DNA from 3 places in the Butyricicoccus sp. AF18-9LB genome. Region 1 is predicted to be linked to each of the others. Evidence: riboswitches for the same ligand, from Rfam matches in the RefSeq annotation. Region 1 holds a riboswitch; each other region holds the start of a gene.
What was found. A riboswitch is a leader RNA that binds a small molecule or an ion and turns the genes downstream of it on or off. The one in region 1 is predicted to bind cyclic di-GMP.

Region 1 (2,270 bases):
TCTTCAGCCAATGCAGAAGTAGTTCAATTTCCAAATAGAATACCCCCTTTACAGCGCATAGCTCTGCAAGGGGGTACAAAGTACCTTTGGCAACCGGCTGCCATGCGGAGAGGAAAAACCTCCGTTTAGGCCCATCTGGCTTTGCGACACCGGTTTTCACCGGCTGTGCCTTTGTCTGTACCTGTATCCCTTTACGGAAGTCATGCACAGAATTTTACGATCTTTTCTGTCGGCAGACACGCCGGACTGCATACACAGTCCTTTGCCTGCGCAGGACAGAAATCCTCCGGATCCTCTTCTTCAGTATACCATAAATGCCCGCGAATAACAAACAAATACTGTAAAAAGCGAAGAAGGATTTCAATCCGGAATCGTTTTTATGCAATAAATCGCCGCTGATCGGACATAAACGCATCCAATCAGGACCATTTGCATACAAAGTAAAACGGAAACGTGTTAAGCCGCAGCTACTGCAAGCGCATCGCTGGTGTTGGTGTAGGTCAGCGGAGATACACAGTCATGCAGGGTTTTTGCGTTCTTCACGCTGCGGGTAACCGCGTAGGTCAGGTCGATCTGATACCACTTGCCGTTCAGGTTTACCTTGTTCCAAGCATGGTAGCTGGAGCCGGCGTAACCCTTGGTCAGTGCACACGGGATGCCCTGGCTGCGGCACATTGCTGCAAACAGCGAGGAAAAATCGTAGCAGATACCGGTGGTGCCCTTCAGGGTAGCGGCGGTATCCGGGATGTACTTGGTGATCTTGCCGCTGGTGATCTCTTTCGCCAGCTTGTTATCATATGTATAACGGCTTGCCATGTAGTTGTAGATGGCGATAACCTTAGCCTCGTCAGTCTTGGCGTTCTTGCAGAGCTCAGCAGCCTTAGCGGATACCGTGTCGCCCTTGGAGAACTGAACCTCGGAAGTGGAGGCCAGATACGGAGCATAGCTGTCCTTAACGGTTACGTTCATGGACTTGGACTCGACCTGCTGATAGGACGTACCGGAAACGTTGCGGTACAGCGTTACGGTGTACTTGCCGTTGCCCTTATCGAGAGAGAAGGAAGCATCCTTGCCGCTCGGGCAATCATAGAATACGGTCTTGCCGCCGTTGTACTGAATACCAACCTTGAGCCTTGCACTCGAGGAGTAGTTTACGGTAACATAACCGTGGGTGGAATTACTCATATCCACAACATCATTTAATGCTACTGCGGTAACGCCCATCGAGAGGGCAGCTGCTGCAAAAACTGCGCATGCAATACGAAAAAGCCGCTTCATATCCGGCGATCTCCTTTCGGTAACTGGCTGCCAGCCCTCTCGATGAGGGGTAAGGCCCTATAGCTTTGCGTCGCCACCTTTCGGTGGGTTTGCTATTATCGTTTGAGATGCGGTCAAAGCGACTGCATCATCTTCTTTTATCCTCACTATAGCGCATCTATCGTGTTTTGTCAACAGGGTTTTACAAAATAAGAAGAAATTATGACATGCTGCCGCAGATTTACCGATAATATGACATTTTTCCGCTTCTTCCGCTCATATTGCAGCGGTTTGTCCGGGAATGCAACTCGCTCCGCAGCGTGAGATGGCGGCAAAAAATCGGTAAACAGACGGCGGCAAGGGAATACCCCTGCCGCCGCTTTCCATCGGTTGATTTGCTTATTTTCTGCCGTACAGTCTGTACAGGAACGTGACGATCTGTGCTCTCGTGCAGTTGTTATGCGGACCGAACAGACCGTTTCCGATGCCGCCGGTGATGCCCTTCTGCTCTGCCCATGCTGCCGCATCAGCGTAGTATGCATCGACAGGTACATCGGTGAAGGCCGCGCTGCCGCTAACCGCCGGACTGCCTGCCGCACGGTACAAGAGCGCTGCGCCTTGTGCTCTCGTGCAGATGGTGCCGGGTGCAAATGTTGTATCGCTCGTGCCCTCGGTAATGCCATTCTCAACCGCCCACGCAACCGCCTTGGCGTAGTATGCATCTGCCGGAACATCCGCGAAGCTGCTCAGCGCCTTCGGTTCAGGCGAACCCGCCGCACGCCACAGGAAGGTTACAATCTGCGCTCTGGTGCAGGCAGCGTTCGGAGCAAACAGCGTGTCGCTCATACCTCCGGTAATGCCCTTCTGCGCCGCCCAGAGGACTGCATCGTAGTAGTAATCCTCCGCGTGCACGTCGGTGAAGAAGTTGAGCATGGTGTTGTCATCCATAAAGACCGCCTTCACCGTGACCTTGCCGGCCGGCATGACGAAGGTGTACCTGCCGCCGCCCTTGT
Region 2 (2,270 bases), on a different contig from region 1:
GTTGTCAAAGTCCAATTAACCTCCTGCTTTTTGCTATTCGGCCTGTCTGTGCATTGCGTTACTATGCATATTTGCTGACAAGCCATGTATCACCGAAACCAAAATTAAAGAAAGCTAAGATAAGTATGGAGTTTAGGCTTTCATCTTTGATTGGGATTCTATCATACCGTATATACAGAACAAAGTCAATCGGGGCAGAAATTGTTCACATTTGATTCATAATTAAACTTTGGTACACAGAAAAGTTGCAAAAATGCAATATTCTTGTCCTCGTAACACTTTGCAATCGAACATTTGTTGCATAGTCCTAAATCGGCAGTTTCGGCAAAGCAAAAGTGGTCAAATAATTGACCACTTTCCGTAAAAATATTTTGGTTTTCCCGACAATTCGGACAAATAAATTCCGAAACGCACCTGTACAGAACAGATGTACAGCGGCGCGTTAAGGGGGAGAGGAACGAAATCCGCGCCGCCCGCGTCTTTCCTCTCCCCCTGCTGCGGTTATGGATAACTCCCTTGCGGCAGTTACCCACAGCCGCAGCACCCCCTCACCATTCTCGCGGCGGCGAACGCAGAGAGAAATCTTTTGAAGTCTATAACAGTAGACCCTTTCCGACGTAAGCAGTCTGCAATTTTGAACAATTACTTGTTTAAGTACAAAAGGACTTTTGTTGAAATTGACAAAGTAATAATTGACAAATGCCAAGCAACTTAGTACAATTTAATTAACTAAAAACCCAAACTCTTAGGAGAATGGCAGAAATGGCAAAACAGAGGAAACTCTGCGGCGCAAAGCTATAGGGTCTAAACGATTGCTCTGCAATCGCATGACAGCCAGTTACCTAACCAGTCCCCGCATTTTAAGAAACAGCGCAATACTGTGTGGACTACTATCCATGCGGTACTGCGCCCTTTTTTAACTGTTTGGGCGCAAAAGAAAGGGAGCGATCGAAAAATGAAACGCACACGAATCAGCGTATTGCTTGTAATAGCCTTGCTGTTGCAGCTATACGCACCACTCACGGCAGGCGCAGCGGACTTTACGCCAAACCCACAGACGGAATATGCCAAACGGTTTATTGCCGCCTGTGATGGACAGACATGGTTCATCAATGAGATTGAGCGTCTTCTGAACGCACAGCAACGCACACTGGATACCATCACCGGAGCGGAAGACCTTGTAGAAATCAAGAGCATTGGTCTGAAAGGCCGAAACATCACCGGACATATACCGGCTGCAATCGGGGAACTTAGTGAATTGCGGTATCTGTTCCTCTCGGATAATCATTTGAGCGGAGATATTCCATCTGCGCTCTATACGCTCCCGAAATTGCAGAATGTGGATTTAGGCGGTAATGATTATGCAGGTGCGATTCCTTCCGAATTTGGCACAATGCCCGCATTGAAAACGCTGGTTCTCAAAGACAATCAGTACACCGGTACGATACCGGATACGATTTTGAGCAATACCCAGATTGAGGTGCTGAACCTCATGGGAAATCAGTTGACCGGCGGTTTTCCTGCGGCAGTTGCCGGTATGAGCAGTCTGAAATACTTGAACCTTTCAGAAAACGTTATCGGCGGCACGATTCCCGACCTGTCCGCGCTGACGAATCTTATCTCTCTTTCGGCGTGGCAATGCGGCATGACCGGCACGATTCCCGAAACGCTGTACTCGCTTTCCGGTTTGCAGATTTTAGACCTGTCCGAAAACAAGCTGGAAGGCGAAATCTCTGCCGGTATTGCTAATCTGGCAGGCTTGCAATATCTCGCGCTGGACACGAACCCTCTGCGCGGTGTATTACCGGACGCATTTACACAGACTGCGTTGACCGAGATTCATTTGGAAAACACTTATCTGCGCGGTTTAGTTCCTGCTACGCTCAAAGCACGTCATGACGCAGGCGCAAAGGTCTATCTGAACAATAACTACATGACCGGCGCTGTCTTGAAGGATATGCCGAACAACAGCGGTAACTTTACAGATGGTGCAGCAAGCGAACAGTATCAGCTTACCAGCACTCGTTCCACGGTTACGGTCAGCAAGGACGGCACGGTAAACCTGTATGCGCTGCTGCTGAACAAGTCGCTGACTACCGGCAGCACGGCAAAAGTGCTGCTTAGACCGGACGAGTATGTTGTCACCTTCGATGATACCAAGGTGCAGGTTACTGCGGATAGCAGCGGTATCTATGTGAAGGCATTGACGGATATTCCGCAGAATACGAATTTCAGTATCACAATCCAAATCAAGGACAACACCGGCTCTG
Region 3 (2,270 bases), on a different contig from region 1:
GGGTTCATCCTGCCCACCGGAAGCAATGCCGAGATTGAGGAATGTGTCCGCCGCATCATGGTCTCGGTGCACCAGAACCAGCCCAATCCTCATATTATTTCCCTGACGATCAACAAGCTGCTCGTTCTGCTCGTGCTCGTGCTCGGGGAAAAGAAAAAAAGCGATCTCGAGATCGCCATTCAGGACTCAGCCGACTATATGACGTACAATTTTGCGGACAAATCGCTCTCCATCGAACACCTGTCCCAGCGTGCTGCGCTCAGCACCTGCTACTATATGCGTAAGTTTAAGGAATACCAGTCGGCAACACCGCATCAGTTTTTGCAGACTGTGCGTCTGAGCGCCGCAAAGCAGCAGCTGCTCACCACCTCGCAGAGTATTGAGACCATCGCAGATAACTGCGGTTTCTCCAGTGCTTCGCACTTTATTATGGCCTTCCGTAAGAGCACCGGCATTACCCCGCATCAGTACCGCACCCAGTGGAAATAAAAAGCACACTCTCCGTACTGCGTCCACAGGATGAAACGGTCGCGTGTACAGACAGGCAAGCGCAGCGCAGCTGTGCTATCCGAACGGTGATATTCATCAGATTGCTGCGCGAAATGTCGTTTTTATGACACGAATCGTATAACAGACCAATCGCGTGCTTATACAGATTATGGTATAACAATCAAAAATCAGGTACATATACGGTGTCTGAGAGATAGGCAAACCCATCGAAAGATGGGGGACGCAAAGCCGGAAGGGTCTAAGGCGGCGAACGCCGCAATGACAGCCGGTTGTAAGCATCAGCGAAGACGCTGTTAACCTCTTCTGCGCTTTATTTGGCAGAAGGAGGTGTACGCCGTCAAAAGAATATGGCAAGCCGATTCGCGGTGCAATACACTGCTCGCAGAGCAGGTAAAACTCTGCCCTTTTGTGCTGTTCCAACAAAGATATAAAAACGCTTTCAAGTCATGAGTAGCCATGTCTTGAAAGCGTTTTTTTATTTAAATTTGAAGCCGTTAAAGCAGATAAAATACGGAGGGAAAGTTATGAAAAACGATTGTTATCGGCAATAGTATCATTGTGTTTGTTGCGACAATGGCGCCGACTGTGGCGTTTGCGGCGGTCGCAGAACTCGAACGCGAGTACATCCTCCAGCGCCAGCGCGAGGGTATCGCCATTGCCAAGACAAAGAGCCAGTACACCGGACGCAAGCCGATACCGCTGCCGGACAACTACGAGCGGGTTGTTTCCCGATGGCGTGCCGGAGAGATTACCGCAATCGAGGCTATGTGGCAGACTAGACTTAAACCTAACACCGAGTTCATGGAAAACGGTCTGGAGGCCGAGCTGGACGATCAACTGGGCTACAGCCGGTATGACTACAAGAACAAGGACACGGATAACGGCCGGAACGGGCGCAGCAGCAAAACCCTGCGCACCAGTTTTGGCGATGTAGAGGTATCTGTGCCGCGGGATCGCAAGAGCGAATTCGAACCCAAGGTGCTGCGGAAAAATCAGACCAGCATCAGCCAGGACATCGAGGATATTTTCATTGCTGTACGGATAATTTGACCGGTTTTTCTGCGGCGATCGAGGCGGTCTATCCCAAGACGGAAATCCAGAACTGCATCATCCATCAGCTTCGAAATTCCGGCAAATATGTCTCTTACAAGGATTTGAAGGCACTTATGGCTGACTTGAGAGCAGTCTACGCAGCGGTAGATGAATCGGCTGCTTTGGACGCGTTAGACACGTTTGCAGAACACTGGGACAAGAAATATCCTAAGATTTCTCAGTCATGGAGGGATAACTGGGCAAATCTCAGTACCTATTTCAAGTTTCCTCAGGCACTCCGACGGCTGATCTATACGACCAACACGATTGAAGGCTTTAACCGTCAGCTCAGGAAGGTAACCAAGTCGAAATCCGTGTTTCCGACCGATGACAGTCTTTTCAAAATGCTGCAGCATGAGCCGAAAACCTGTAAACGCTGCACAGTATGTGCTCAGAAACGGAGGAACAGCAGATGATTACGAACGAGTACGGTATTCATACCTTTTCACTAAAATTTCAATGCAAATATTCCGAAATTCAGAATATTATCGAACAAAATGAGTGCATTCGTACCGGCAAAGGGAAATCAGGGCTTTCGTCATATTACCAGATGCCGCAGTTCAAGTCCATCGGCGTTGAAATTCACTTAGGGCAATCCATCTCGCATCCGTGCTGGCTGATACTGATTGTTAACCCGTCTTCTCCGCTCGCCAGTACCTATGAACCGA

Region 2: linked by a shared signal. The riboswitch ahead of PGY33_RS09430 (S-layer homology domain-containing protein) and the one ahead of PGY33_RS09215 (transglutaminase-like domain-containing protein) in region 1 are both predicted to bind cyclic di-GMP.
Region 3: linked by a shared signal. The riboswitch ahead of PGY33_RS10260 (IS256 family transposase) and the one ahead of PGY33_RS09215 (transglutaminase-like domain-containing protein) in region 1 are both predicted to bind cyclic di-GMP.

The regions. Positions count from the first base shown of each region.
Region 1 covers NZ_JAQCWA010000013.1:62,657-64,926, forward strand. Annotated here, with positions in the region: cyclic di-GMP riboswitch class I at 86-180, opposite strand; gene PGY33_RS09215 (transglutaminase-like domain-containing protein) at 457-1,278, opposite strand; cyclic di-GMP riboswitch class I at 1,294-1,382, opposite strand; gene PGY33_RS09220 (S-layer homology domain-containing protein) at 1,657-2,270, opposite strand, start outside.
Region 2 covers NZ_JAQCWA010000014.1:50,568-52,837, reverse strand. Annotated here, with positions in the region: cyclic di-GMP riboswitch class I at 755-846, shown strand; gene PGY33_RS09430 (S-layer homology domain-containing protein) at 956-2,270, shown strand, end outside.
Region 3 covers NZ_JAQCWA010000017.1:43,451-45,720, reverse strand. Annotated here, with positions in the region: gene PGY33_RS10265 (helix-turn-helix domain-containing protein) at 1-489, shown strand, start outside; cyclic di-GMP riboswitch class I at 697-787, shown strand; partial or broken gene PGY33_RS10260 (IS256 family transposase) at 1,165-1,952, shown strand; gene PGY33_RS10255 (hypothetical protein) at 2,015-2,270, shown strand, end outside.